Regions from separate parts of the Pseudomonas sp. GL-R-26 genome, predicted to be linked through region 2. Evidence: riboswitches for the same ligand, from Rfam matches in the RefSeq annotation. Region 2 holds a riboswitch; the other holds the start of a gene.

Region 1 (14,825 bases), on a different contig from region 2:
GAGCAGGCTCGCTCCCACAGGGTTTTGGTCCGGCGCAAACAGTGCGGCAATCGCCGAGGGGTTCGACGGAAAATAAAAGTGCACATACGAGGCAGTCATCCGCCCCTCACGGTAGACCGCCTCCGCTCCGCGCCCGCCGTTAGGGCTCAAGCCCCGGGCAATCGGCCCCAGTTCAGTGCTGGTCAGCGAATGGTGATAGGTGTGCCCGCGCAGCGAACCTTCCGGCAATTCCACCGCCTGCAACGCCAGCGCCGCCAGACGCTTTTGCATCACCGCATTACCGGCCAGCAAGCCAACCAGTTCGGCGCGAGTGCCCTCGACGTCGGTCAGGGAATCGAGCAGATACAGCATGCCGCCACACTCGGCGAGCAATGGCTTGCCGGCGGCGTGGTGCGCGCGGATTGCGTCGAGCATCGCGGTGTTTTGCGCCAGCGCAACATGGTGCAGCTCCGGGTAACCACCCGGCAGATACAGGCTGTCCGCCTCCGGCAACGCTGGGTCGCGGATCGGCGAGAAGAACGACAACTCGGCGCCCATCGCCCGCAGCAGATCCAGGCTCGCGCCGTAGGTGAACGCAAAGGCTTCATCGCGGGCGACGGCAATTCGCACACCGGCCAGCAGCGGTTCGACTGCGATGACATCAGGGGCAGCGAACTCGACTGCCGGCGGCAGTGCGACCTCGCAACTGCTGGCCAGGGCATCGGCGGCCGCATCGAGGCGCAGGTCGAGATCGTTCAACTCACTGGCCTGCACCAGCCCCAGGTGCCGGCTCGGCAATTCGATCCCGGTTTCCCGGGACAGCGCGCCGTACCAGCGCAAGCCTTCAGTCAGGCTGCCTTCGAGCAGTTGCGCGTGACGCAGCGTGCCGACACGATTGGCCAGCACGCCGGCGAACGGCAAATCCGGCTGATAACGCGCCAGCCCCAGGGCCAGCGCGCCGAAGGTCTGGGCCATGGCGGTGCCATCGATCACACCCAGCACCGGCACACCGAAATGCCGCGCCAGATCGGCGCTCGACGGCGTACCGTCGAACAGTCCCATGACGCCTTCGATCAAGATCAGATCCGCTTCAGCAGCGGCTTCCCACAGCAACCGGCGACTCTCCTGTTCGCCGACCATCCACATGTCCAGTTGATACACCGGCGCACCGCTGGCGCGTTCGAGGATCATCGGATCGAGAAAGTCGGGGCCGCACTTGAACACACGGACCTTGCGCCCCTGATTGCGATGCAATCGGGCCAGCGCCGCGGTGACGGTGGTCTTGCCCTGACCGGAAGCCGGCGCGGCAATCAGTACCGCCGGACAGTGTCGAGGCTGACTCACAATTCGACGCCTTTCTGCGCTTTGATCCCGGCTTGAAAGGCGTGTTTGATCACGCCCATTTCGGTGACGGTGTCGGCCATCTCGATCATTTCCGGCTTGGCGGCACGACCGGTGACCACCACGTGTTGCATCGGCGGTCGGGCCTGCAAGTCGCTGAGCACCTGATCGAGATCGAGGTAGCCGTGCTTGAGGGCGATGTTCAGCTCATCGAGCACCACCAGGCCGATGGACGGATCGCGCAGCAATTGCTGCGACACCACCCAGGCGGCTTCAGCGGCGGCGATGTCGCGCTGGCGGTCCTGGGTTTCCCAGGTAAAGCCTTCGCCCATCACGTGAAATCGCACCTGCTCGGGAAAGCGCCGGAAGAACAACTCTTCGCCCGTGCTATTGCGGCCCTTGATGAACTGCACCACGCCGCATTGCATGCCGTGCCCCATGGCGCGGGCGAGCATGCCGAAAGCCGAACTGCTCTTGCCCTTGCCGTTGCCGGTCAGCACCAGCAGCAGGCCACACTCGTTCGGGGAATTGGCGATGCGCTCGTCGATCACGGCTTTTTTGCGCTGCATGCGCGCCAGGTGGCGTTCGTCACGATCGGGGGTATCAGTCATGGGGGAGCTCTCCGTTGAGGCAGGAATAACGGCGGGCAGGCACAAGAATAGAAGGCAAAAAGCCTGGCATCGCCCACCGTGATGCCGCTGGATGAATCAGGCCGGTCTCCGGGCTCATGAGTGGCGCAGGGCCAGACTGTGCACCTTCCCGCATCGATTCGACACAGTGGCATCAGACACAGTTTTCACTCATTTACCGTTGCGGGGGCAGCGCCGGAATTGCGGGCCTTCGACCAACAGAAGGACTCACTCACCGGCTTCCCTGTTTCACTCTGTCGACCCAAGCCACAGAGCACCTGAAACAAGCCGCGAAGGTTAGAGGGTTGGGGGTGGAGCGTCAATTAAAGCCGGGAGGCCATCGACCGAATAACTGCTATCCATCAATAAACTGACGTCAATCTTGTGCCACGCTCTCAGCAGTGATATCAAAGAGCCACAATCTCACAACACAACAACAAGGGTGAGCCCATGCAAGGCATGATCATCAGCAATCCAAAGCTGGAATTCCTGCGCCCGGTGCTCGAGCACTGGTTCGAATGCATCGACCGTTACAACGCCGTCCGCGGTGATGGCGACACGCCGTACTGGCACGACGAAAAAGCCAATCTCGGACTGCTGTCTGCCGCCGCCTGGATGGCCGAGATGGTCACGCTGCAACAGACGCCCACCCGCAAGCAGACCGAAGAAGGCGAACGCAACGGCCGCGCCGACCTGCTCCTGGCCTCCCCCGAAACCCGCGCCTACATCCAGACCAGCCAGCGCTGGCCACGGGTCAACAGCCTCAACCTGTCCCAGGCCCTGCTCGACATCGCCAGCGATGCGAAGCGCCTGAGCCACGCCAGCGACCTGAAACTCGGCTGCCTGTTCGTCGCCCCGCAAAAAGCCCAGCAGGGCGCCACACCGGAAGAACTCCAGGACATGGTCGACGACCTGCAAAAGGAACACACCTGCGCTGTCGCCTGGTATTTCCCTTATGCCTACCGCAAGTTGCGCAACGAAGCCGGCAACTATCACCCCGGCATTGCAGTGCTGTTCAAGGAAGCTCGCGGCTGAGGGTTGAACCATCGGACGACAATGCTTCTCTATGATTAGAACAAGGCATTCATAGGGAAGACCAGCATGCGCACGCCCCCGCTCGCTCTCGTTATCGCGCTCTGCGGAGGGCTCGCCGCTTGTGGCGAGACCTCCCGCCTGCAAGTCTCCGACGGTACCGGCCCGTCACCCCAACTACCAGAACCCAACAAGACACTGGTTCCGACCGTGAACATCGCCCCGGCCATCGGCTGGCCACAAGGTGCGAAACCCGTCGCCGCCACGGGCACTCAAGTGACTGCTTTTGCCGAAGACCTGGATCACCCCCGCTGGCTTTATGTGCTGCCCAATGGCGACGTGCTGGTGGCGGAAACCGCCGCGCCACCCAAACCCGAAGACGGCAATGGCATTCGCGGCTGGGTCATGAAGAAAGTCATGGGGCGTGCCGGCTCTACCGTGCCCAGCCCGAACCGCATCACGTTACTGCGGGACAAGGATCACGATGGCTTCGCGGAAACCCGCACAGTGTTTCTGCAAAACCTCAATTCCCCCTTCGGCATGACGCTGGTCGGCAACGACCTGTACGTGGCCGACACTGACAGCCTGCTGCGATTCCATTATGAAAACGGCGATACGCAGATCAAGTCACCAGCCATCAAGGTGATTGACCTGCCGGGCGGCCCTCTGAACCACCACTGGACCAAAAACGTCATTGCCAGCAAGGACGGCAGCAAGCTGTACGTCTCCGTGGGTTCCAACAGCAACGTCGCCGAAAACGGCATGGACAAGGAAGAAGGTCGCGCAGCGATCTGGGAAGTGGACCGTGCCACGGGCCGGCACCGGATCTTCGCCTCCGGTCTGCGCAACCCCAACGGCATGGCCTGGGAACCGCACAGTGGCGCGCTGTGGACCGCGGTCAACGAACGGGATGAAATCGGCGGCGATCTGGTACCTGACTACATCACCTCGGTGAAGGACGGCGCGTTCTATGGCTGGCCGTTCAGTTACTACGGCCAACATGTCGATATTCGCGTTGAACCGCAAAACCCGGACCTGGTGGCCAAGGCTATCGCTCCGGACTACGCCGTCGGCCCGCACACGGCGTCACTGGGCCTGACCTTCGCCGAAAACAGCAAGTTGCCGCCGCCGTTCACCCAAGGGGCATTCATCGGGCAGCACGGTTCATGGAACCGCAACCCCCGCAGTGGCTACAAAGTGATTTTCGTACCGTTCAGCGCAGGCAAACCTGTCGGAAAGCCCGTTGAAGTGCTCACAGGTTTTCTCAACGACAAGGACCAAGCCATGGGCCGCCCGGTGGGCGTGGTGATCGACCGGCAGGGTGACCTGTTGGTGGCCGATGATGTGGGGAACAAGGTGTGGCGGGTGTCGGCAGTCAAGTAAGTCACTTGACCTGTGGGAGCGGGGCTCAGCGTTTGCGACAGAGTGTGAGCCCGTCACCCAACGGCAACAACGACAGATCCACCCGCGCATCCACTTTCAAGGCCTGGTTGAGCGCCTGGATCGCCCGGGTGTCCGCGCTCTCGGGATTGGCCTCAAGCACGCGCCCGCTCCACAGGGTGTTATCGAACACCGCCAGCCCACCGACCCGCAGCAATTGCAGGGCGTGTTCCAGATAAGCCGGGTAGTTGGCCTTGTCGGCATCAATGAAAACCAGGTCGTACTGCCCGCCCTGCCCTTGTCGCTCAAGCTCGGCGAGGGTTTCCAGTGCCGGGGCCAGTCGCAGGTCAATCCGCCCGGCGAGCCCCGCTTCTTGCCAGTAGCGCCGCGCGATGGCGTTGTAGTCGCCGGGGATATCACAGCAAATCAGCGAACCCTCAGCAGGCAATGCCGCCGCCATGCACAGTGCGCTGTAGCCGGTAAAGGTGCCGACTTCGAGCAAGCGCCTGGCCCCCGTCAGTTTCACCAGTAAAGCAAGAAACTGCCCCTGCTCAGGCGCCACCTGCCAGCGTGCCATCGGCAACGCCTGGGTCTCATCGCGCAAGCGCTTGAGCAGAGGCGTTTCGCGCAGGGAAACATCGAGCAGGTATTGGTACAGGTCGTCGTCGAGATTGAGCGTGCGAGCCGTCATGACCATCAGCTCCGAACGTTACGGATTGCGCGCCAAATGTTCAGGCTGCAGAACACGCTTGGCGCTCAGGTAAGCCTTTTGCCAATACGCCTTGGACAGGCTGTCGAGCTTCACGGTGCCGCCCGTGGCCGGCGCGTGGACGAAGCGCCCTTCTCCCACGTAGATGCCGGCATGACTGACCTGGGAGCCGCCATTGGTGGCGAAGAAAAGCAGGTCGCCGGTCTGCAGGCCTTCCTTGCCCACATTCGCCGCTTGCATGGAGATCATCTCGCGAGTGGTGCGCGGCAAGGCAATACCGGCGACATCACGGTACACATAAGCGATCAGGCCACTGCAATCAAATCCGGAATCCGGCGTATTGCCACCCCAGCGATAAGGCGTGCCCACCAATCCGAGCGCGCGAAACAGCACGTCTTCCGCTTCAGGCGAAAAAGCTTGAGGGGAACCAAATACGATAGGAGCGCGAACCACCGGCGCAGGCGGCGGTGTGCGGCTGGCGCAGGCACTGAGCAGCGCTGCGAAGAACATGATTGCGAGGCGGGCCGACGTCGTCATAAGCAGAACATCCTGATCTGGCTGCGGCTTTTTCTGCGGGGAGCGCAGAAAAGAAAACCGCCTGCGTTGGACGCAGGCGGTTTGCCATCATTTGTAGATCAAGATTCTAGCGGCTACACGACAAACTTCAAGTAAGACTTTAAGTTCGCCCTACAAATTGTCAGCTTATTTTCGTGCAGTGACGATTGGCGACGCGTTAGGCGCCATTGCCAGGGCGCGCTTGGCCTCGATGAAGGTCTTGCTCCAGTAGCTGTCGCCCAGACTATCGATGCGCACACCACCGCTGCGGCGGCTGCTGGAGTGGATGAACTGATTGTCGCCCAGGTAGATCCCGGCGTGACTGACGCGACCACGACGACCGTTGGTTGCGAAGAACAGCAGGTCGCCCGGCTCAAGCTTGCTGCGCGAGACCAGCGGAGCGTCCACGTTGATCATTTCGCGGGTGGAGCGTGGCAGGTTCATGCCCGCTTCTTCGCGGAACAGGTAACCAATGAAACCACTGCAATCGAAGCCGGCTTCAGAAGTACCGCCGAAACGGTAACGGGTACCGATCAGGGACATGCCACGTTCGAGGATGCTGTCGGCCAGGACTGGAAGCTGGTAGGACTTGCCGCCAGCGAAGTCTGCGAGTTCTTTTTCGGTAGCCAGCTCTTCTTGAAAGAGAGCGGAAGACTGGGCAGTGGCCGAGTTTTGAACCTGCTGTTGCGGAGTTTGCTGGGCCACTGGAGTGTGGGCAGCGCAACCGAACAACAGGGTAACGAGTGCGAGAGGCACGAGGGGTGCGAAGCGATTTAGCATGGGCACGACCGTGGCTGAAGTTGTAAAGAAGCCGAGACTATGCCCGCTATCAACCTCATTTGCAAATTCAATCGATCTTTTTGTGACTTATCCGTTTCTCGTTTACATCTAAGCGCTTAAGCCCATTTAAAACATACACGCGGCCTGCAACCTGGCAGGAAAGCGGGATTTCTGGCGCCTGAAAGATGCCGAACCGGCTAAAAGTCCCGGTTTCAGCGGGTTTACCAGCCGAGGGTTTCTTTCAAAAACGGGATTGTCAGCTTGCGCTGAGCCTGGAGGGAGGCCTGGTCGAGACGCTCGAGCAGCTCGAAAAGTGCGCTCATGCTGCGGGTACCGCGAGTCAGAATGAAATGCCCGACTTCATCGGTCAGATGCAGGCCGCGACGAGATGCGCGCAATTGCAGGGCACGCAATTTGTCCTCATCGGACAGCGGGCGCATCTGGAAGATCAAGGCCAGGGTCAGGCGGGATTTGAGATCCGCCAGCTTCACTGGCAGCTCACGCGGGGATGTCGATGCGGCAATCAGCAAACGTCGACCGCTGTCACGCAAGCGATTGAACAGATGGAACAGCGCCTCTTCCCAGTCCGCTCGCCCGGCAACCACTTGCAAATCATCCAGGCAGACCAGTTCGTACTGTTCGAGGTTGTCGAGGATTTCAATGCCGCGATCGAGCAGCTCGGCCAACGGCAGGTACACCGCAGGCTCCCCCATTTGCTCGAAGCGCAGGCAGGCGGCCTGCAACAGGTGCGTACGCCCGACCCCGTCCTTACCCCAGAGGTAGATCAGGCTTTCGGTCCAGCCGGCGTCGGCTTCGCACAGCCGCTCGACATAGCCGAGTGCAGCGGCATTGGCGCCTGGGTAGTAGTTGATAAAGGTGGCGTCGTCACGCAGACGCACACCTAGGGGCAGCTGAATCGGTTTCATGCTGACTGAACAGTTCCAAAGGAACCGTTAGTGGCCTCTGTGTAAAGTTTGCGAAGTTTATACCCGTGAAGCGGACCGCACAATGCGACAGACCACAAGCAAAATCAAAGGTTTGCGTTAATGCACCGGTTTTGTGGCAGATTCTTTGGCGGTGCATGTGACAGTCGGGCGACGCCAGCAGGCTGACCTGGTACGAACCGGGGCAGCCTGCCATCGCCCATTGACGCCCCTTACATCTGCGGCTCGTCGGCTCCTCCGTAGATTTCCGAATCCTTATACAAATCATGCACATGCCGCACCAGCACCATGATCACCGCGGCGACCGGCAATGCCAGTAACACACCGGTAAAGCCAAACAGTTCACCACCGGCCAGGATCGAGAAAATCACCGCCACCGGGTGCAGGCCAATCCGGTCACCGACCAGCATGGGGGTCAGCACCATACCCTCCAGCGCCTGGCCGACCATGAACACCGCGACAATGCCGAGCATCGGGTAAAGATCGCCACCGAACTGGAACAGCCCCGCAATGAGCGCCGCGCCAATGCCGATGATAAACCCCATGTACGGCACGATCGCCGCCAGGCCGGCAATCAGGCCTATCAGCAGACCCAGTTCCAACCCGACCAGCATCAGGCCTGCTGCGTAGATCACACCCAAGGCCACCATCACCAGCAACTGTCCGCGCACGAACGCGCCGAGCACTTCATGGCATTCACCCGCCAGCGACACCGCGCGCGCTTCACGGTCACGGGGCAGCAGGCTGCGGACCTTGGCCATCATCAGGTCCCAGTCCCGCAACAGGTAGAAGCTCACCACCGGAATCAGCACCAGGTTCGCCAGCCAGCCGATCAACGCCAGCCCCGAGGCCGTGGCATGGCTCAGCACCACGCCGACAACATCAGAGGTCTGACTCATATGCTCGCTGATGGCGGCCTTCAGCTTGTCGAACTTCCAGAAACCGTCCGACAGGCCGAACTTCGATTGCGCCCAAGGCAACGCCGTGTGTTGCAGCCAGTCGAGCATCTGCGGGGCCAGTTCATACAAACGAAACAACTGCCTGGCGAGCAACGGCACCAACACCAACAGCAGCGCGGTGAAGATCAATGTAAACAGGGTAAACACCGCCACGACACCCCAGGTTCGGGACAAGCCTGCCTTCTCCAGCCGATCCACCAGCGGGTCGAACAGGTAGGCCAACAGCAGCGCCACCAGGAACGGCGTCAGGATCGGATGCAACAACCAGACAAACACACACAGCAGGACCACCCCACCGAGCCAGAACCAACGCCGCGTATCGGCCATGAACCACTCCATTGCTTCTATATAAAGAAAAAAAACTACCAGCGATAACGCAGTTGCGGTGTCGGGGCCGGCGCTGCGACTGGTACCGCGCCGCCAGTGGCTGGCTGAACGGGCGCTACCGGGGCCGGGGCCTGACCCGCCGGCGCTTCCTGCAGCCTCGCCAGAGACAATTGCGCACGCAGTTGATCGACGCTGCCATTGACCCGATAGAGAATCCGGTCGCCCTCGACACTTTGCACACGCCCGCCAAACGGCTCCAGCAAACGCCCGAGTGACGCGTAGTGCTCAAGATTCATACCTTGCACTTCCAGCAATTGCTCACTCGACGCACCAGGTTTGGCGACAAACCGCGGCGCCAGGCGTTCATTGACCGCCAGCATCACCGCATCGGCCAGGGCGGCCTGATCGGCGCCCTGCACACTGCCCGCCTCTTTTTTATCCCCCAGCCACAATTGCCACTTGGCTTGCCACTGCCCGCCCTCTTCCTTGGCGTGTACCGCGAGCAGGGCGTCGGCGTTGTAGCGTTCCGATGCCGCTTGCAAAGGCGCGGGATCTACGCCCTCCAGATTCGGCGCGGTCGCGACGATCTGCTCATTCAAATCCGCCAACGGCAAACGCAATGGCAAGCCACGGTGCTGGGCAGCCCGACGCAACGGTGCCGCGCTGGCCTGACCGTCGCCCACCAGGCTTGAACCTTCGGTGGAATCATTCAACCACCAGCCGAGGATCGACGGCCGATTGGCCCCCCACATGGCCAGGCCGGCGCGGCGCAAGGCCTGCTCGGTGGTACCCGGATCGAAATCGACCTTCAGGACTTCCGGCGGCCCGGCCTCAAAGCCGTACTGGCTGATGATCTGTTGCGGATCTTTGCGAATCGCCGCCAGCCCCGGACTTTGAGCGGCCTTGGGGTCGCCGGTCAGGCGCAAAACCAGTGTATCCAACGCACGCTGAGTCGCCTGATCGCGCTCCTCGGGCGACTGGCCATTCACCGGCTCGCGCACCAGGTAAAGGCCTTTGACGGTTTCGGCTTGACTGACCAGGCTGACCACTGACAAACAACTCACAAGCAAGAATTTACAAAAACGCATGGAAGATTCCTGACGACAAGAGCGGCTGGAACAGACCGCATGAAGACGATCGAGCAAGACTGTGACCGTTGCCCGACGCAAAACATTCACACGCTCCGGGTAAGTTTTCGCACTGTCATAACGATAGACGGTTAATCGCGATACCTTATACAGCCATGCAGGATGCCACCAACACTGCGCATTAACGGTTTTTTTTGACCGTATATGGCCCTGCTGTCGGCCTGAGGATGGCCGCTGCGGCTCAAGCCTGATAAAATCGCGCGCCTTCGCAGACCGGCAACAGCCGGGTAGTGTCCGAATAGCGCGCATGGTTCTCGCCTACGCAGTTTCGGCGCTCCCGACGGACTCGGTCGTTACCCAGAAATCCCCCCCTAAAGGCCTGGATCATGAGCAAGCAACCCTCCCTGAGCTACAAGGACGCCGGTGTAGACATCGACGCCGGTGAAGCATTGGTCGAACGCATCAAGAGCGTCGCCAAGCGCACTGCGCGCCCGGAAGTCATGGGCGGCCTGGGCGGTTTCGGCGCCCTCTGCGAAATCCCGGCCGGCTACAAGCAGCCTGTGCTGGTTTCCGGTACTGACGGCGTCGGCACCAAGCTGCGCCTGGCACTGAACCTGAACAAGCACGACAGCATCGGCATCGACCTGGTTGCCATGTGCGTCAACGACCTGGTCGTCTGCGGCGCCGAGCCGCTGTTCTTCCTCGACTACTATGCCACCGGCAAACTGAACGTCGACACCGCCGCCCAGGTGGTGACCGGCATCGGCGCTGGCTGCGAGCTGTCCGGCTGCTCCCTGGTCGGCGGCGAAACCGCTGAAATGCCTGGCATGTACGAAGGTGAAGACTACGACCTGGCCGGTTTCTGCGTCGGCGTGGTAGAAAAGTCCGAAATCATCGACGGTTCCAAAGTGGCTGCCGGCGACGCCCTGCTCGCCCTGCCGTCCTCCGGCCCGCACTCCAACGGCTACTCGCTGATCCGCAAGATCATCGAAGTGTCCGGCGCCGACATCGAGAACATCCAGCTCGACGGCAAGCCGCTGACCGACCTGCTGATGGCCCCGACCCGTATCTACGTGAAGCCGCTGCTCAAGCTGATCAAGGAAACCGGCGCGGTCAAAGCCATGGCCCACATCACCGGTGGCGGCCTGCTGGACAACATCCCGCGCGTGCTGCCAAAAGGCGCTCAAGCCGTGGTTGACGTGGCAAGCTGGACCCGCCCGGCAGTGTTCGACTGGCTGCAAGAGAAAGGCAACGTTGACGAAAACGAAATGCACCGCGTGCTGAACTGCGGCGTGGGCATGGTCATCTGCGTGGCTCAGGAGCACGTCGAAGCCGCCCTGAACGTTCTGCGCGAAGCTGGCGAGCAGCCTTGGGTCATCGGCCAGATCTCCACCGCTGCCGAAGGCGCGGCTTCGGTTGTACTGAACAACCTCAAGGCACACTAATGCAAGAGCGGATGTCTCAGACCTGTGATGTGGTGGTGCTGTTGTCCGGCACCGGCAGTAACTTGCAGGCCCTGATTGACAGCACGCGGACCGGCGACAGCCCGGTCCGCATCGCTGCGGTGATTTCCAACCGCGCCGACGCCTACGGCCTGCAACGCGCCAGGGACGCGGGTATCGACACCCGCGCCCTTGATCACAAGGCTTTCGAAGGTCGCGAGGCCTTCGATGCCGCATTGATCGAACTGATCGACGCCTTCAATCCCAAACTCGTGGTACTGGCCGGATTCATGCGCATTCTCAGCGCCGGTTTCGTACGCCACTATCAGGGTCGCCTGCTCAATATCCATCCCTCGCTGCTACCCAAATACAAAGGGTTACACACTCATGAGCGCGCGCTGGAGGCCGGCGACACCGAGCACGGCTGCTCCGTGCACTTCGTCACCGAGGAACTCGATGGCGGACCACTGGTCGTACAGGCTGTAATACCGGTAGAGTTACAGGATTCGCCGCAGAGTCTGGCGCAGCGGGTTCATGTTCAGGAACACCTGATCTACCCGATGGCCGTACGCTGGTTTGCCGAAGGTCGTCTGGCCCTCGGCGAGCAAGGTGCTTTACTGGATGGACAGTTACTCGCGGCCAGCGGCCACTTGATTCGAAACTAGGAGATTTTATGCGTCGCGCCCTGCTCTTCGCTTGCGCTCTGCTCGCCTTGCCCTTCGCCCAGGCGGCAGACCTTCAACCCTTCTCCGCCAGCTACACCGCCGACTGGAAACAGCTGCCCATGAGCGGCACTGCCGAGCGCAGCCTCGAAAAAACCAGCGACGGCAAATGGAAACTGAGTTTCAAGGCGTCGATGATGATCGCCAGCCTGTCCGAGGAAAGCACCCTGACCCTGGACAAGGACACGCTTCTTCCAGAGTCGTACCACTTTGAACGTGGCGGCTTGGGCAAGGCCAAGAAATCGGATCTGGATTTCGACTGGAATACCAAGATGGTCACCGGTACCGATCGCGGCGACGCGGTCAAGGTTCCGCTGAACCGCGGTATGCTCGACAAATCCAGCTACCAACTGGCCCTGCAACACGACGTCGCCGCCGGCAAAAAAAGCATGAGTTATCAGGTGGTCGACGGCAGTGAAGTCGATACCTATGACTTCCGCGTGCTGGGCGCTGAAAAGGTCGACACCAAGGCCGGCAAGATCGATGCGATCAAGGTTGAACGTGTACGCGACCCGACACAGAACAAACGCATCACCGTGATGTGGTTCGCCAAGGATTGGGACTACCTGCTGGTCCGCCTGCAACAAGTCGAAACCGATGGCAAGGAATACAACATCATGCTCCTGGACGGCACGGTCAACGGCAAGTCAGTCAAAGGCAGCTGATCCGGATCGATATGAAAAGCCCCGCAGTCGCGGGGCTTTTTTTCGTCTGTCATTCAGACCGAAAACCGCGCCACCAAGGTATTCAGGTCCACCGCCAGGCGCGACAACTCCTGACTCGCCGCACTGGTCTGGTTTGCCCCGGCCGAGCTCTGTTGCGCCAGGTCACGGATATTCATCAAGTTGCGATCCACCTCCCGCGCCACCGCTGCCTGCTCCTCCGAGGCACTGGCAATCACGATGTTGCGCTCATTGATCATGGTGAATGCCGAGGCGATATCCTCCAGGGCAACGCCCGCCGCTTTCGCCGCCTCAAGTGTCGAGCGCGCCCGGGTGTTGCTTTGCTGCATCGAGCTGACAGCCAGATCGGTGCCCTGCTGGATACCGGTAATCATCTGTTCGATTTCCCGGGTCGATTGCTGGGTGCGATGCGCCAGAGCCCGCACCTCATCGGCCACTACCGCAAACCCGCGCCCGGCGTCCCCGGCCCGCGCGGCTTCGATGGCCGCGTTCAAGGCCAGTAGATTGGTCTGCTCGGCAATCGCGCGAATCACGTCCAGCACGGTAGTGATGCCATACACCTTCTGCGCCAGGTCTTCGACCTGAGACACATTGGTGGTGACATCTTCTGCCAGCGACTCGATCGACAGCACCGTCTGATGCACCTGTTCGCGACCGTGCTGGGCAATGCGGTCGGACTCGCGGGAAGCTTGCGACGTTGCGGCGGCATTGCTCGCCACTTCTTCCACGGCGGCGGTCATCTGGTTGACCGCCGTGGCGGCCTGCTCGATTTCCAGACTCTGTTGATGCAGGCCACGGGTGGCGTCTTCCGTGACGCAACTGAGCTCCTCCGAAGCCGAGGCCAATTGACGGGATGAATCGGATATACGTTGAATGGTTTCACGCAAACTCTGTTGCATGCTCTTGAGCGCGTGCAGCAGCCGCGCGGGTTCGTCCTTGCCTGTAATGCTGATGGCTGCGGTGAGGTCGCCACCGGCGACCACCTCGGCCACTTTCAAAGACTGTGACAGCGGCAACACGATACTGCGCGTCAGCAGCAGTGCCAGGCCAATGGTGATCAGCGCTGTCACACCGATCATCACCCCGACCCAGACTCGCGACTGGTTGAACACCAGGCGTCCCGCTTCAGTCGCCAGATTGGCGTTGTGCCTGTTGAGTTCGACCAGCTCCCTGAGCGTGACCGTGATCTCATCGGCCAACGGATTCATCTCGCCATTGAGAATGGCCGCCGCCTCTTCCACCCGTCCCTGGGTAGCCTCGGCCATCACCTGACTCTGAAACTGCAGGTATTTGCTCTTGGAAGCCTTGAAGCGATCGAACAACACCCGCTCTTCAGGCAGCGCGATCAACTTGTCATAACGTTGTTGGGCCTGGTCGAGAACACTTTTGAGATCGTTGATTTTGCCGACGTTCTGCGTCTGTGCCTGTGGATCGCGATTGATCAGCAAACGCATGGTCAATGCCCGCAGCCGCAACATGTCCTGACTCATATCACCGACCGCCATCACACTGGGCAGCCAGTTGTCATCGATTTGATCGGACTGCGCCCGCATATTCGACATTTGCAGCAGGGCGAACGCCCCCAGGCCAAAAACCATCAACGCCAACAGGCCAAAACCGAGACTCGCGCGTGGCGCAATATTGAGACTTCTGATACTCATTCCCCTGGTTCCTTCCAAAAGCGCTGCGTCAGGCAGCAGGTCCTTTAGACGGTATCGGACTGTTGAAAATTTGCGTAAGACGAAAACGTGATATCAAAACACCATTACTGTTACGGTAACGATTCAGCCAAAAGACTCACCGATACAAGAAAACCGGAACGCACATCCGGCACCATGCTCTATACCTTCAAGGTCTTTTTTTGATCGAATAAATATCCTGCTGCTTGCGAGGTTTCCCATGACCGTTACTGTCAACACTGTTTCTGCCGAAGGTTTGCGCCACAGCGTCCAGATCGATGACCATGAACTCTTCGCCGACGCGCCCGTCACGGCTGGCGGAGAGGGCTCGGCGCCGGAGCCCCACGATTATTTCGATGCCGCGCTGGGTGCCTGCAAAGCCTTGACCCTGAAGCTTTATGCCAGGAAGAAGGACATCCCGCTGACCGGTGTCGGCGTCGAGGTCAAGCGCGACAACAGCCTGGAACAGAAAGGCCAGTACGCGTTGCACGTCAAACTGACCCTCAAGGGCGTACTCACCGACGCCCAGCGCGATGAACTGCACCGCGTGGCCGATCGCTGCCCGATCCACAAGCT
Region 2 (14,825 bases):
GGCCGCCGCCTCGCCTTTCAGGCTTTCCACCGCCGCGAGCATACCGCCCTGGAACTGGTAGTAATCGTTGGAGTCGAGCAAATCGTGCTCGTGGTTATCCTGGTTTTGCAGCACTGCCTGCACCTGGCTCAGGCGCTGGCTGAACTGTTCGCGGGCGGCGGTGCCCTCGTCGGAACCGCCATAAGCGTAGCCGCCCCAGTTGAGGTAAACCTCGGCCAAGTCCTCGCGGCTCTGCCACAGGCGACCATCGATAGCGCCCTGCACGCCTGCGCCGTAGGCACCGGGCTTGGCCCCGAAAATCCGCCAGCCAGCCTGACGCCGCGCAGCGTCTTCATCGAGCCCTGACAGCAACAAGGCTGCGCGCTCTCCGCGTACCTTGGCCGCCAACGGATTGAGGTCATCCGGCTCATCGAGGTCGGCCACCGCTTGCACCGCCGCGTCGAACAAGCGAATCAGATTGGCAAAGGCATCGCGGAAGAAACCGGATACGCGCAAGGTCACGTCGACCCGAGGACGGTCAAGCAAACTCAACGGCAGGATCTCGAAATCATCGACCCGCTGGCTGCCGGTGGCCCAGACCGGGCGCACGCCCATCAGCGCCATGGCCTGGGCGATGTCATCACCGCCGGTGCGCATGGTCGCGGTGCCCCACACCGACAGACCGAGCTGGCGCAAATGATCGCCGTGGTCTTGCAGGTGCCGTTCGAGAATCAGGTTGGCCGACTGGAACCCGATGCGCCACGCCGTGGTAGTCGGCAGATTGCGCACGTCCACCGAATAGAAGTTACGACCGGTGGGCAGCACGTCCAGGCGGCCACGACTCGGTGCGCCGCTGGGACCGGCCGGGACGAAGCGACCGCTCAGGGCATCGAGCAATCCGCGCATTTCCGCCGGGCCGCAGGCGTCCAGACGCGGGGCAATGACGTCACGCAAACCATCGATAATGGCTTGTACCTCAATCCAGTCGGCCTCCTGTAGGAGCGAGCCCCCTCGCCACACAAGCCCGTTCCCAGAGGAGATTGGTGTGGTTTGAGCCTCTGGATTCAACGCGTCCGAAATCAACTGCGCGGCAAACAGCTCCAGGCGTTCGCGAGTATCGCCCGCCGTGCGCCAGGTCTCTTCGCTGATGCCCACAAGAAGCTCAGGGCGCGGCCCCGTCCACGGCTCGGCCAAGGCGCAATCGAGCGGATCGAACCCCAGCCCGAAAGCCTTGGCCAGTGCCCGCAGCAGACTCGACTGCGCGCCCCGGCCATCGCCCCGTGGAATGCGCAACAGCGCCAGCAAGGTATCGATACGCAAACGACCGGTGGGCGATTCGCCGAACACATGCAGGCCGTCGCGGATCTGCGACTCTTTCAAATCGCACAGGTAAGTGTCGAGCCGTGGCAACCAGATCGCCGCGTCGGCATCGCTGTCGAGCTGTTCATCCAGTTGCAGTTCACGGTCGATGTGGGTGTCGCGTACCAGTTGCAAGATATCGCGCTGCAACTCTCGGGCACGACGCGGGTCGAGCAACTGCGCTTCGTAATATTCGTCCGCCAACAGTTCGAGATTACGTAGCGGGCCGTAGGTTTCGGCGCGGGTCAGCGGTGGCATCAGGTGATCGATGATCACGGCCTGGGTGCGCCGCTTGGCCTGGGCGCCCTCGCCCGGGTCGTTGACGATGAACGGATAGATGTTCGGCAGCGGCCCGAGCAAAGCATCTGGCCAGCAATGTTCCGACAGCCCCACGCCCTTGCCCGGCAGCCATTCGAGGTTGCCGTGCTTGCCGACGTGGATCACGCCGTGGGCGCCATACGTGTTGCGCAGCCAGAAGTAGAACGCCAGGTAACCGTGGGGCGGCACCAGGTCCGGGTCGTGATACACCGCGCTCGGGTCGACCTGATAACCCCGGGCCGGCTGAATGCCGACGAAGGTCAAGCCAAAACGCAGGCCGGCGATCATCATCCGTCCGCTGCGGCACATCGGGTCGCTTTCCGGCGCGCCCCAACGTTCGAGCACCGCCGCGCGGTTGGCTTCGGGCAGTGCATTGAACATCACCAGATAGTCATCCATGCCCAGGCTTTGCTGGCACGGACGCTGGTCGAGAGTCTCGAGATCGTTGCTGACGCCGCCCAGCAACTGCTGGATCAACGCGGTGCCGCTGTCCGGTAACTCAGCCGGCAATGGATAACCTTCGGCATGCAGCGCCCGCAGGATATTCAGCGCCGCTGCCGGGGTGTCGAGGCCGACGCCGTTGCCGATGCGGCCGTCGCGGGTCGGGTAATTGGCGAGAATCAAGGCAATGCGTTTTTCAGCATTGGGCACCCGTGCCAGATCGACCCAGCGCCGGGCCAGTTCGGCGACGAAATCCATGCGTTCCGGTTGTGGCCGGTAGCAAACCACATCCGACTGACTGCGCTCACTGCGCCACGCCAGGTCCTTGAAACTGATCGGGCGGCTGATGATGCGTCCGTCCAGCTCCGGCAAGGCAATGTGCATCGCCAGATCCCGAGGGCCAAGCCCCTGTTCGCTGGCGCGCCAGCCGGGTTCGTTATCCTGGGCGCAAATCGCCTGGATCACCGGAATATTGCGGCGAAACGGGCGCAGATGCGGTGCTTCGGGACTGGATTGGGCGAAGCCGGTGGTGTTCAGGATCACCGAGACGCTGGCCTCATCCAGCCAGTCCTCGACCGCGCAAAGACAACCGGGCTCTTTCAGGCTGGCCAGCGCAATCGGCAGCGGATTCAACCCCGCCGCCTGCAAGCGCTGGCAAAAAACATCAATGAACGCGGTGTTCGCCGCCTGCAAATGCGAGCGGTAAAACAGCACCGCCGCCACCGGTTGATCGGCGTGCCAATCGGCTTGCCAGTCGCTCAGTGCGGCGGAGTGTTTGTGCGGATGGTAAATCGCCGTGCGTGGCAGGGTTTGCGGCTCGCCCCAGGTGTAATCACGGGCCAGCCAGCGGTTGGCCAGACAGCGGAAGAAATCGAGGGCGTTGCCCATGCCCCCCTGGCGCAGAAACTGCCAAAGCCGGTCGCGATCCTCGGCGCCGACGGTGCTCAGGTCACTGAGCTCCGGATCCGGGCGATCATCGCCCGGCACCAAAATCACCTGCACGCCGCGCTGCGACAGTTCGACCAGACGCTCGATGCCGTAACGCCAATAGGCGATGCCGCCGTGCAGCGAAATCAGGATCACCCTGGCGTGACGCAGCACTTCATCGACGTACAAATCGACCGAGGCATGGTTCTGCACCTGCATCGGGTTGGCCAGGCGCACGCTCGGGTAATCGTCGGGCAACTGCTGCGCCGCTTCGGCGAGCAGCGCCAGGCTGGAGTCGCCGCTGCACAGGACCACCAGCTCGGCGGGGGTTTGTCCTAGGTCGGCAATGTTGTCATCCGACACGAAACCGCCGGGCTGGGTCCTGAGCAGGTGCATGGCTTACACGCTGAGCGCGGCGCGCAATTGCGCTTCGAGAACAGTGGCGTCCAGTTCCTGGCCGATCAGCACCAGGCGGGTGACTCGCGCTTCTTCGGCGCCCCACTGGCGGTCGAAATGCTTGTCGAAACGCGTGCCCACGCCCTGGATCAGCAGGCGCATCGGTTTGTTCGGGATCGCCGCAAAACCCTTGACCCGCAGGATGCCGTGCTGGACCACCAGTTGGGTCAGCGCATCCAGCAGCAGGCTTTCGTCGGCTTGCGGCAGTTCGATGGAGATCGAATCGAAGGCGTCGTGATCGTGGTCATCATGATCGTCGTCGCCATCGTGATGATGGTCGTGGTGGCTGTGACGGCTGTCGATGTGTTCTTCGGAGCCGGCACCCAGGCCGATCAGCACGTCCAGCGGCAGGCGACCGCTGCTGGCTTCAACGATTTTCACCGCTGGCGGCAATTCCTCGGCGACTTCCAGACGCACGCGGGCCAGGTCCGCCGGGTTGATCAGGTCGGTTTTGTTAAGGATCACCAGGTCAGCGCTGGCCAATTGGTCGGCAAACAGTTCGTGCAGCGGCGATTCGTGGTCCAGGTTCGGGTCTAGTTTGCGCTGAGCGTCGACCTGATCCGGGAACGCAGCGAAGGTGCCGGCGGCCACGGCCGGGCTGTCGACCACAGTGATCACCGCATCCACCGTGCAGGCACTGCGGATTTCCGGCCACTGGAAGGCCTGCACCAGCGGCTTGGGCAGGGCCAGACCGGAGGTTTCGATGAGGATGTGGTCAAGATCGCCGCGACGGGCCACCAGTTCGCGCATCACCGGGAAGAATTCTTCCTGGACGGTGCAGCACAGGCAACCGTTGGCCAGTTCATAGACACGGCCGTTGGCTTCTTCTTCGGTGCAACCGATGGAGCACTGCTTGAGGATTTCGCCGTCAATGCCCAACTCGCCAAATTCGTTGACGATCACCGCGATGCGGCGACCCTGGGCGTTGTCGAGCATGTGCCGCAGCAGCGTGGTTTTACCCGAGCCGAGAAAGCCTGTAACGATGGTGACGGGGAGTTTGGCCAGTGTTTTCATCGGATGCCCTATGGCTAATGTGGCGGGCATACGGGACGACGACCGGCAACGCGGACGCGCATGCCTGAAGAGTTCGCCACCGGATCACCCCGCCCGGTTGAAAGTGAGAATCTGTGACGAGGCAGGTCTCCTGGCTGACGGTGTGCCGGCCTTGAGCCTGGCATTCGCTGCGCCTTCCCGCCGGCCTCATGGATTGAGCCTGCAGTGGCGTGGCAACGAACATCACCGTTCACAGTTGCGGGGGCAGCCGCGGCATCGACCGCGTTCCCTTCTTAGCTTCGACAAACGCCGAAGAACCTCGAAAGCGCAAGGCTACGCATGGTCTTGGGGCGGGTCAATGCTTGCGATCCCTGTGGCGAACCTTAAATGCGAACCCTTGCCAATTGACGCCCAACCCCCGGCCATGCTCTCCTACACACCTTGTTACGGGTGCCCTTCACAGGGTGAAACGGGAAACCGGTGAATCATGTGCTTTACTCTTAAGCCATGTCAGTCCGGTGCTGCCCCCGCAACGGTAAGCGAGCGAAGCATCAGATCCACTGCGCCACTACGGCATGGGAAGGTGACGCTTTCAGGTTCAGGCCCAAGCCTTTGCCCCTCGTGAGCCCGGAGACCGGCCCGCAACACAAAGTGACCAGTACGATCACTGAACCAACAAACCCGCGGTGGGCGGGCGCTGTTCGAAACCTTGCGCGCCTGGTCGTGCGGGTTTTTGCATGCGCTCTTATTCCCCGCTGACAGACCAGAGGGAAACGCCATGTCGATCATCAGCAGCGCCGAACACACAGCCGCGAGCACCACCTCAACCCTGACCCAACGTCTGGCCACCGCCATCTGCGCGTCGATCCTGGGCGCGTGCCTTGTGTATTTTGCCGGTTTCTCGCACATCGAAGCGGTGCACAACGCCGCCCACGATACCCGTCACAGCTCCGCGTTCCCGTGCCATTGAGAGCTGTCGACATGATCAAGCGTATTGCGCAAACCGCAGGTTTCACCGGGCTGCTGGCCGCCCTGTTGCTGACCCTGCTGCAAAGCTTCTGGGTCGCCCCGCTGATTTTGCAGGCCGAGACCTACGAAAAAGCCGAACCGGCCGCTGTTGAAATGCATGAACACGCCGACGGTGCGATGGCTGCCCACACCCACGATGCGCAAGCCTGGGAGCCGGAAGACGGCTGGCAGCGCGTGCTGTCGACCACCGGCGGTAACCTGGTGGTGGCCGTCGGTTTCGCCCTGATGCTGGCCGGCCTGTACACCTTGCGTGCGCCGACCAAAACCTCGCAGGGCCTGCTCTGGGGCCTGGCCGGTTACGCGACCTTCGTGCTCGCACCGACCCTCGGCCTGCCACCGGAACTGCCAGGTACTGCCGCCGCCGATCTGGCACAGCGGCAACTGTGGTGGATCGGTACGGCCGCGTCCACTGCCGTCGGTATCGCCCTGATCGTATTCAGCCGTCACTGGCTGATGAAAGTCCTCGGCGCGGCGATCCTCGCCGTTCCCCATGTGATTGGCGCGCCGCAACCGGAGGTGCATTCGATGCTCGCTCCAGAGGCGCTGGAAGCCCAGTTCAAAATCGCTTCGCAACTGACCAACGTGGCGTTCTGGCTGACCCTGGGCCTGATCAGCGCCTGGTTGTTCCGTCGCAAAAGCGATGGCCAGTACCACGCATGACGGATATCAGCACAGCGCCGACCCTGGTGGTCGGCCTGGGCTGCCAGCGCGGCTGCCCTGTCAGCACGTTGCTGGCGCTGCTCGATCAGGCGCTGGAGGCACACCAGATTGCTCGTCATGAAATCAAGGCGCTGGCCAGCATCGATTCGAAGCGCGACGAACCTGCGTTAATCGAACTGGCTCAGCAGCTTGGCCTGGAATTGATGTATTTCAGCAGTGAACAACTGGCCGTTTATGAACCGCAACTCAGTCATCAATCGCAAATAGCCTTTGAACGCACCGGTTGCTACGGCGTGGCGGAAAGCGCCGCACTGGCCCTGGCCGAACAACTGGCCCAGGCCCCGGCAAAACTGCTGATTCCACGACAAAAATACGCCCAGGCAACCCTGGCATTGGCCGGCGCTGCGTAAAAAACCGATAATCCCCCGCTTTGATCATGAACATTCTTCATCTGAAGCCCTGTTCAGCCCCTTTTTCCCCACAGGAACCGACGATGACCGTCTACTTCATTGGCGCAGGTCCCGGCGACCCCGAACTGATTACCGTCAAGGGCCAGCGGCTGATTCGCAGCTGCCCGGTGATCATTTATGCCGGTTCCCTGGTGCCTGCCGCCGTACTGGAAGGTCACTGTGCCGAACAAGTGGTCAACAGCGCCGAACTGCACCTGGAACAGATCATCGACCTGATCAAGACTGCCCACGCCAAAGGCCAGGATGTGGCCCGGGTGCACTCCGGCGATCCGAGCCTGTATGGCGCCATCGGCGAGCAGATTCGCTATCTGCGTGAGCTGGGCATTGCGTTCGAAATCGTACCCGGCGTGACGGCCACAGCCGCTTGCGCAGCGCTTTTGGGCGCAGAACTGACGCTGCCGGACGTTTCGCAAAGCGTGATCCTGACGCGCTACGCCGACAAGACCGCCATGCCTCCCGGAGAGGAATTCTCCAGCCTGGCGCAGCACGGCGCGACCATGGCGATTCATTTGGGGGTTAATCACCTGGCGAAGATCGTTGAAGAACTGCTACCCCATTACGGCGCCGATTGCCCGATTGCGGTGGTTCACCGTGCGAGCTGGCCGGATCAGGATTGGGTGGTGGGCACGCTTGAGGATATTGCCGGGAAGGTTGAAGCCAAGGGCTTTCGCCGTACGGCGTTGATTCTGGTGGGTCGGGTGCTGGGCAGCGATAACTTCAGCGAGTCGTCACTGTATCGCGCGGGGCATGCGCATCTCTACAGACCCTGAAAGCACCTGTGGCGAGGGAGCTTGCTCCCGCTGGACCGCAAAGCGGTCCCAACATCAGCCAACGCATTCATCACGGGAAAATGCATTGACTGATTTTGTGATGGCTATGCCATCAAGCGGGAGCAAGCTCCCTCGCCACAGCGCCGTTTTTTCGTTTCGCAGCGAACACCTTAGTAGTAGGCGTTTTCTTTCTGCGTGTGGTCGGTCACGTCGCGAACACCTTTCAGCTCCGGGATGCGCTCGAGCAGAGTGCGCTCAATGCCTTCCTTCAGCGTCACGTCGGCCTGGCCGCAGCCCTGGCAACCACCGCCGAACTGCAGGACAGCGATGCCGTCTTCGACCACATCGATCAGGCTGACCTGACCACCGTGGCTGGCCAGCCCCGGGTTGATCTCGGTTTGCAGGTAGTAGTTGATGCGCTCGTTGACCGGGCTGTCGGCGTTGACCATCGGTACCTTGGCGTTTGGCGCCTTGATGGTCAGCTGGCCGCCCATGCGGTCGGTGGCGTAGTCGACAACGGCATCGTCCAGGAAGGCTTCGCTGAAGTGGTCGATGTACGCGGTGAAGCTTTTGAGCCCCAGCGCGGTGTCTTCGGGTTTTTCTTCGCCCGGCTTGCAGTAGGCAATGCAGGTTTCGGCGTACTGGGTGCCAGGCTGGGTGATGAAGACGCGGATGCCGATGCCCGGGGTGTTCTGCTTGGAGAGCAGATCAGCCAGGTAATCGTGGGCGGCGTCAGTGATGGTAATAGCGGTCATGGAAACTCCTCGCAGGCTTGGGCGCAGTTTACGCCAATCAACGCGCCGGACAAAGTCCTAGTATTTTTGTCGGGAAAAGAAACACCAATCACCCTGTGTGAGCGGGCTTTTGTGGCGAGGGGGCTCCACACCCACAGGGGATCTGCGTCCTGTCAGAGGTTCTCGTAGCGGTTCATGTCCAGCACGCCCTCTTCCACCGGATCGTTTTCGTGGATGTAGCGACTCAGGTCATGGAAATAAGGCCAGAATTGCGGATGACTGCGGCGTATGCCCCAACGTTCGACGATTTTCTCGAAGCTGTCGGTATCCTTGGCGCTTTCCATCGCATCCACGAACGCCGGCACTTGCCCGGCCGGGATGTTGAACATGAAGTTCGGGTAGCTGCTCAGCACGCCAGGGAAAATCGTCAGGGTGTCGAGTCCCGGCTGATAGCGCAGCGATTCACCGAGCAAAAACGCCACGTTACTGTGGGCACGGTTACGCAACAGGCTGTAGACCTCACGCTTGCCGCTGCTGGTTTCGATACGCAACATAGTGGCTTCCGGCAACTGATCGATGACCTTCAGCCCGGCGGCCGGACGCGAAGTCAGACGGCTCAGCGCCTGCTCGGCATTTTGCAGGTCCGGATCGATGTTCGGCCGCGAACAGTAAGCGCCGTCGCAGCGATTGATCGGGTCGGGCCTGGCATTAAGGTCGCCGTATCGGGCCAGCAACTGATTGGCAAAGTCACGCTTGGGATCAGCCGGATTGAGTTTCAGCGCGGTCGGCGAGTCGTCATCGATGGTCTCGTAGTCGAGCCACATCTTGAATTTGCCACTGTTCTGATACCAGTCGTCAAGGTAGCCATCCCGAGAATCGGCGGGCATCAGGCGCAGGAAATTCTGCTCGGCGCCGTTGCGGATCAGGTCGAAATACAAGCGCGTCTGGGCTTGGTGGGACAGGTTGCCGAACACATCGAAGTTCACCGCCAGTTGATAGTAGGTGCGCTCCAGCAGCGGATAGTCGAACAGCCATATCGTTTGCGGCACCTCGCCGATCAGGCCTTTGGTCACCGAAGCGCTGTCGAAATGGCGGAAGATACTCAGCAACGCGTTGTCGTTGCCGGCCCACAGGGTCGACCAGCTCGGCGCAGGCTGATCGGCGTAGCTGTCCCGGCGCAAGGCTTCGTATTCATTACGCTTGTCGCGGTAGTCGTGCCACAGGCTCAGGACGCTGCCGACGTCGTCATTCTGCCCCGGCATCGCCAGCAACGGCGTGGCCTGCCCGCGATAGTTCGGATCGGTGACATACAGGTCGTGCTCGGGCGCCTGGAACAGCGCCCAGAAATTATCGCGGATCACGTCCGTGGCGATCTGACCACGACACACCGGCCCACGGATAAAGGTGCGCACAAAGTACTCGGCGTTATCGAGCATGAACTGATAGCGCGCCTGGGCCGGAATCGCTTCGAAAGTGGCAAACGGGTTGGCCCGGCTCTGCGGTCCATAGCCCGGCAATGCGTCGACCTGCCAGTTGCCGCTGTAGAACAGACTCTTGACCCGCGCCAGCTTCGCCGGACTCAGCGGATAGGTGATGTGGGTCTTGTGCACGATCACGCCCTGAACCGGCCACAAGCGATAGTAGAACTGCGTACCCGGATCATCGTTCGGGCGACGGGTGTTGATCAGGTCAATTGGCTGGCCGGTCGGGGTGCGCGAACGCACCCACTGGAAGAAATGCCCAGGCTCGCCGTCCTTGAAGTAGAGATGGGCGAGGAACCAGTGCTCGAACAGCCAGCGCCCCACCAGACTTTCCCGGGCGCCCGGCGAATTGAGCAGGTTTTCCCATTGCACCACCTCCAGGGCTTCCCTGGCACTCGGCGCCAGCGCTTGCTGATCGATCGGCGCGCCTGCCGCCAACCAGCGTTGCAGCGTCTGGTACTGCTGGTCGGTCAGGCCGGTCACTGCCAGTGGCATGCCCTCCTTCGGATGCTTGGCGGCGTAGTCGTCGAACTCCGTGGGCATGGCACACATGTTTTCCCGGTTCAGGCCCAGGACGATGTCTTCCGGCAGCTTCGCGTTGGGTTGCAACGGAGTTTTGTGGCCAAGCTCCAGCATCCGCGCCATCAATGCAGCCTGGCTGCCCTGGGCATCGAGCACCGAATAGAAGCCTTTTTGCTGCCAGGCCTGTTTGCCGGAGGCGTCATAGAACAGTCGGGTCGGCGCAACGGCCTGGCGGCGGTCACCGTCGTAGACCGGGACTTTGGTTGCGCCCCGTGTCGCGCCCTCGCCGCTGCCCAGGTTGAGCTGACAGGCGGCGTCGTTGCAGGCGTGGCAGGCCACGCACTTTTCAGTGAAGATCGGTTGAATGTCGCGGCTGTAAGAAATAGCAGGTGAAATGGCAGTGGAAATCGCCGGGCCTTGCGCCACGGCGCCCCAGCTTAAAAACAGCAGCAATGTGCTGATGACGAAGCGATACGACATGTCCCTGGTCCTGAATCCTGAAAAAACGCCGCGATTCTACCGGTCTGTCATCCTTACCAACATGAACGATATTCATGCAAATTCGAGCCATGCTCCAAAAGCGCACAGGTTTGCTATCATCCCGGCCCTTCGTCATGGCCTTACCGAGTAGTCCAAATGTCCGATCGCAGCGTTCGCCTTCAAGCTCTCAAGCACGCCCTCAAAGAGCGCATCCTGATTCTCGATGGCGGTATGGGCACGATGATCCAGAGCTACAAGCTCGAAGAGCAGGATTACCGTGGCAAACGCTTCGCTGACTGGCCAAGCGATGTCAAAGGCAACAACGACCTGTTGGTACTGACTCGCCCGGATGTGATTGGCGGCATTGAAAAAGCCTACCTGGACGCCGGCGCCGACATTCTGGAAACCAACACCTTCAACGCCACCCAGATCTCCCTGGCTGACTATGGCATGCAAGGCCTGGCGTATGAGTTAAACGTAGAAGGCGCACGCCTGGCGCGCAAGGTTGCCGACGCCAAGACCCTGGAAACCCCGGACCGACCACGCTTCGTCGCCGGCGTGCTCGGTCCTACAAGTCGCACCTGCTCGTTGTCCCCGGACGTGAACAACCCCGGCTACCGCAACGTGACCTTCGATGAACTGGTGGAAAACTACACCGAGTCCACCAAAGGCCTGATCGAAGGCGGTGCCGACCTGATCCTGATCGAAACCATTTTCGACACCCTCAACGCCAAGGCCGCGATCTTCGCCGTACAAGGCGTGTTCGAGGAACTGGGGATCGAGCTGCCGATCATGATTTCCGGCACCATCACCGACGCCTCGGGCCGCACCCTGTCGGGCCAGACCACCGAAGCGTTCTGGAACTCCGTGGCCCACGCCAAGCCGATTTCCGTCGGCCTGAACTGCGCCCTCGGCGCCCGCGAATTGCGCCCGTACCTCGAAGAACTGTCGAACAAGGCAGGCACCCACGTTTCCGCGCACCCGAACGCCGGCCTGCCGAACGAATTCGGTGAGTACGACGAATTGCCGTCGGAAACCGCCAAGGTCATCGAAGAGTTCGCCCAGAGCGGCTTCCTCAACATCGTCGGTGGTTGCTGCGGCACCACGCCGGGCCACATCGAAGCCATCGCCAAGGCCGTGGCCGGTTATGCGCCGCGCGAGATTCCGGACATTCCGAAGGCATGCCGCCTCTCGGGCCTCGAACCGTTCACCATCGATCGCAACTCGCTGTTCGTCAACGTCGGCGAGCGCACCAACATCACCGGTTCCGCCAAGTTCGCCCGTCTGATCCGCGAAGACAACTACACCGAAGCCCTGGAAGTCGCCCTGCAGCAGGTCGAAGCCGGCGCCCAGGTGATCGACATCAACATGGACGAAGGGATGCTCGATTCGAAGAAGGCCATGGTGACTTTCCTCAATCTGATTGCCGGCGAACCGGACATCTCCCGCGTACCGATCATGATCGACTCCTCCAAGTGGGAAGTGATCGAAGCCGGCCTCAAATGCATCCAGGGCAAGGGCATCGTCAACTCGATCAGCATGAAAGAAGGCGTCGAGCAGTTCATCCATCACGCCAAGCTGTGCAAGCGCTACGGCGCCGCCGTGGTGGTGATGGCCTTCGACGAAGCCGGCCAGGCCGACACCGAAGCGCGCAAGAAAGAAATCTGCAAACGTTCCTACGACATTCTGGTCAACGAAGTGGGCTTCCCGCCGGAAGACATCATCTTCGACCCGAACATCTTTGCCGTCGCCACCGGTATCGAAGAACACAACAACTACGCCGTCGATTTCATCAATGCCTGTGCCTACATCCGTGACGAGCTGCCGTATGCGCTGACCTCCGGCGGCGTGTCCAACGTGTCGTTCTCGTTCCGTGGCAACAACCCGGTGCGCGAGGCGATCCACTCGGTATTCCTGCTGTACGCGATCCGTTCCGGCCTGACCATGGGCATCGTCAACGCCGGTCAACTGGAGATCTACGACCAGATCCCTGCAGAACTGCGCGACGCCGTGGAAGACGTGATCCTCAACCGCACACCGGAAGGCACCGACGCCCTTCTCGCCATCGCCGACAAGTACAAGGGCGACGGCAGTGTCAAGGAAGCCGAGACCGAAGAGTGGCGCAACTGGGACGTCAACAAGCGTCTGGAGCACGCTCTGGTCAAAGGCATCACCACCCACATCGTCGAAGACACCGAAGAATCGCGCCAGTCCTTCGCCCGCCCGATCGAAGTGATCGAAGGCCCGCTGATGTCCGGCATGAACATCGTCGGCGACCTGTTCGGCGCCGGCAAAATGTTCCTGCCTCAGGTAGTGAAATCCGCCCGCGTGATGAAACAGGCCGTGGCGCACCTGATCCCGTTCATCGAACTGGAAAAAGGCGACAAACCGCAAGCCAAGGGCAAGATCCTGATGGCCACGGTGAAAGGCGACGTGCACGACATCGGCAAGAACATCGTTGGCGTGGTGCTGGGCTGCAACGGCTATGACATCGTCGACCTCGGCGTGATGGTGCCGGCAGAGAAAATCCTGCAGGTGGCCAAGGAACAGAAGTGCGACATCATCGGCCTGTCCGGCCTGATCACCCCGTCGCTGGACGAGATGGTCCACGTTGCCCGCGAAATGCAGCGCCAGGACTTCCACCTGCCGTTGATGATCGGTGGCGCCACCACCTCCAAGGCGCACACGGCGGTGAAGATCGAGCCCAAGTACAGCAACGATGCGGTGATCTACGTCACCGACGCCTCCCGCGCCGTGGGCGTGGCGACGCAGTTGCTGTCCAAGGAGCTCAAGGCCGGTTTCGTCGAGAAAACCCGCCTGGACTACATCGACGTTCGCGAACGCACCGCCAACCGCAGTGCCCGTACCGAGCGCCTGAGCTATGGCGCGGCCATCGCCAAGAAGCCGCAATTCGACTGGGCGAGCTACACGCCGGTCAAGCCGACCTTCACCGGCACCCGGGTGCTGGACAACATCGACCTCAATGTCCTGGCCGAATACATCGACTGGACGCCGTTCTTCATCTCCTGGGACCTGGCCGGCAAGTTCCCGCGCATCCTCCAGGATGAAGTGGTCGGTGAAGCCGCCACCTCGCTGTACAAAGATGCCCGGGAAATGCTCAGCAAACTGATCGACGAGAAGCTGATCAGCGCCCGCGCGGTGTTCGGTTTCTGGCCGGCCAACCAGGTGCATGACGACGACATCGAGCTCTATGGCGATGACGGCAAGCCGATGGCCAAGCTGCATCACCTGCGCCAGCAGATCATCAAGACCGACGGCAAGCCGAACTTCTCCCTGGCCGACTTCGTCGCGCCCAAGGACAGTGAAGTGACTGACTACGTGGGTGGTTTCATCACCACTGCGGGGATTGGCGCCGAAGAAGTGGCCAAGGCCTACCAGGACGCCGGCGACGATTACAACTCGATCATGGTCAAGGCCCTGGCCGACCGCCTGGCCGAGGCCTGCGCCGAGTGGCTGCACCAGCAGGTGCGTAAAGACTACTGGGGTTATGCCAAGGATGAAACGCTGGATAACGAGGCACTGATCAAGGAGCAGTACAGCGGTATCCGTCCGGCACCGGGCTACCCGGCCTGCCCGGACCACACCGAGAAAGCCCAGCTGTTCGCCCTGCTCGATCCAGAGGCCCAGGAAATGCGCGCAGGCCGCAGCGGTGTGTTCCTCACCGAACACTACGCGATGTTCCCGGCGGCCGCGGTCAGCGGCTGGTACTTCGCTCACCCGCAGGCGCAATACTTTGCCGTGGGCAAGGTCGACAAGGACCAGGTGCAGAGCTACACCTCGCGTAAAAGCCAGGAGTTGAGCGTGACCGAACGCTGGTTGGCGCCGAACCTGGGTTACGACAACTAAACAGCCTTGCCAACCACTGCATTGTGGTTGGCAAGGCCCTCTGTAGGAGCGAGCCTGCTCGCGATAGCGGTCTTTCAGTCAACATCGATGTTGAATGTTATTCCGCAATCGTGAGCAGGCTCGCTCCCACATTAGTTATCCGGCGGCTGATTCAGCTGCTTCTGGCCGAGGTCCCCGGTTGCGGCTCCCCACCCGCGACCTCCTTGCGGGACAACTCGATCATCTTCGCGTTGCGCGCCGCCGCCTGCTCGAACATCTGAGTCAAAAGGGCAGCGTCATCGGCGATATCAACACCGTCATCCTCCCCTGCCTGACTATCCACCTCATCAAGCGCCCTGA

The links. Region 2 has a riboswitch for cobalamin ahead of KGA96_RS19440 (CbtB domain-containing protein). Riboswitches for the same ligand answer to the same signal wherever they lie in the genome.
Region 1: another riboswitch for cobalamin. It lies ahead of cobO (cob(I)yrinic acid a,c-diamide adenosyltransferase); the one in region 2 lies ahead of KGA96_RS19440 (CbtB domain-containing protein).

Annotation. Positions count from the first base shown of each region.
Region 1 is NZ_JAGYGI010000021.1:83,433-98,257, reverse strand. Features, by position in the region: gene KGA96_RS21125 (cobyrinate a,c-diamide synthase) at 1-1,323, opposite strand, end outside; gene cobO (cob(I)yrinic acid a,c-diamide adenosyltransferase) at 1,320-1,931, opposite strand; cobalamin riboswitch at 2,013-2,246, opposite strand; gene KGA96_RS21115 (hypothetical protein) at 2,400-2,984, shown strand; gene KGA96_RS21110 (PQQ-dependent sugar dehydrogenase) at 3,051-4,364, shown strand; gene KGA96_RS21105 (O-methyltransferase) at 4,390-5,052, opposite strand; gene KGA96_RS21100 (C40 family peptidase) at 5,071-5,607, opposite strand; gene KGA96_RS21095 (C40 family peptidase) at 5,773-6,405, opposite strand; gene hda (DnaA regulatory inactivator Hda) at 6,627-7,331, opposite strand; gene KGA96_RS21085 (AI-2E family transporter) at 7,562-8,635, opposite strand; gene KGA96_RS21080 (DUF2066 domain-containing protein) at 8,671-9,723, opposite strand; gene purM (phosphoribosylformylglycinamidine cyclo-ligase) at 10,110-11,168, shown strand; gene purN (phosphoribosylglycinamide formyltransferase) at 11,180-11,830, shown strand; gene KGA96_RS21065 (DUF3108 domain-containing protein) at 11,839-12,552, shown strand; gene KGA96_RS21060 (methyl-accepting chemotaxis protein) at 12,606-14,231, opposite strand; gene KGA96_RS21055 (OsmC family protein) at 14,470-14,825, shown strand, end outside.
Region 2 is NZ_JAGYGI010000018.1:93,001-107,825, reverse strand. Features, by position in the region: gene cobN (cobaltochelatase subunit CobN) at 1-3,420, opposite strand, end outside; gene cobW (cobalamin biosynthesis protein CobW) at 3,424-4,494, opposite strand; cobalamin riboswitch at 4,597-4,810, opposite strand; cobalamin riboswitch at 4,905-5,131, shown strand; gene KGA96_RS19440 (CbtB domain-containing protein) at 5,252-5,443, shown strand; gene KGA96_RS19435 (CbtA family protein) at 5,455-6,162, shown strand; gene KGA96_RS19430 (cobalamin biosynthesis protein) at 6,159-6,572, shown strand; gene cobM (precorrin-4 C(11)-methyltransferase) at 6,656-7,402, shown strand; gene nfuA (Fe-S biogenesis protein NfuA) at 7,573-8,157, opposite strand; gene KGA96_RS19415 (fatty acid cis/trans isomerase) at 8,310-10,619, opposite strand; gene metH (methionine synthase) at 10,776-14,486, shown strand; gene KGA96_RS19405 (NEL-type E3 ubiquitin ligase domain-containing protein) at 14,638-14,825, opposite strand, start outside.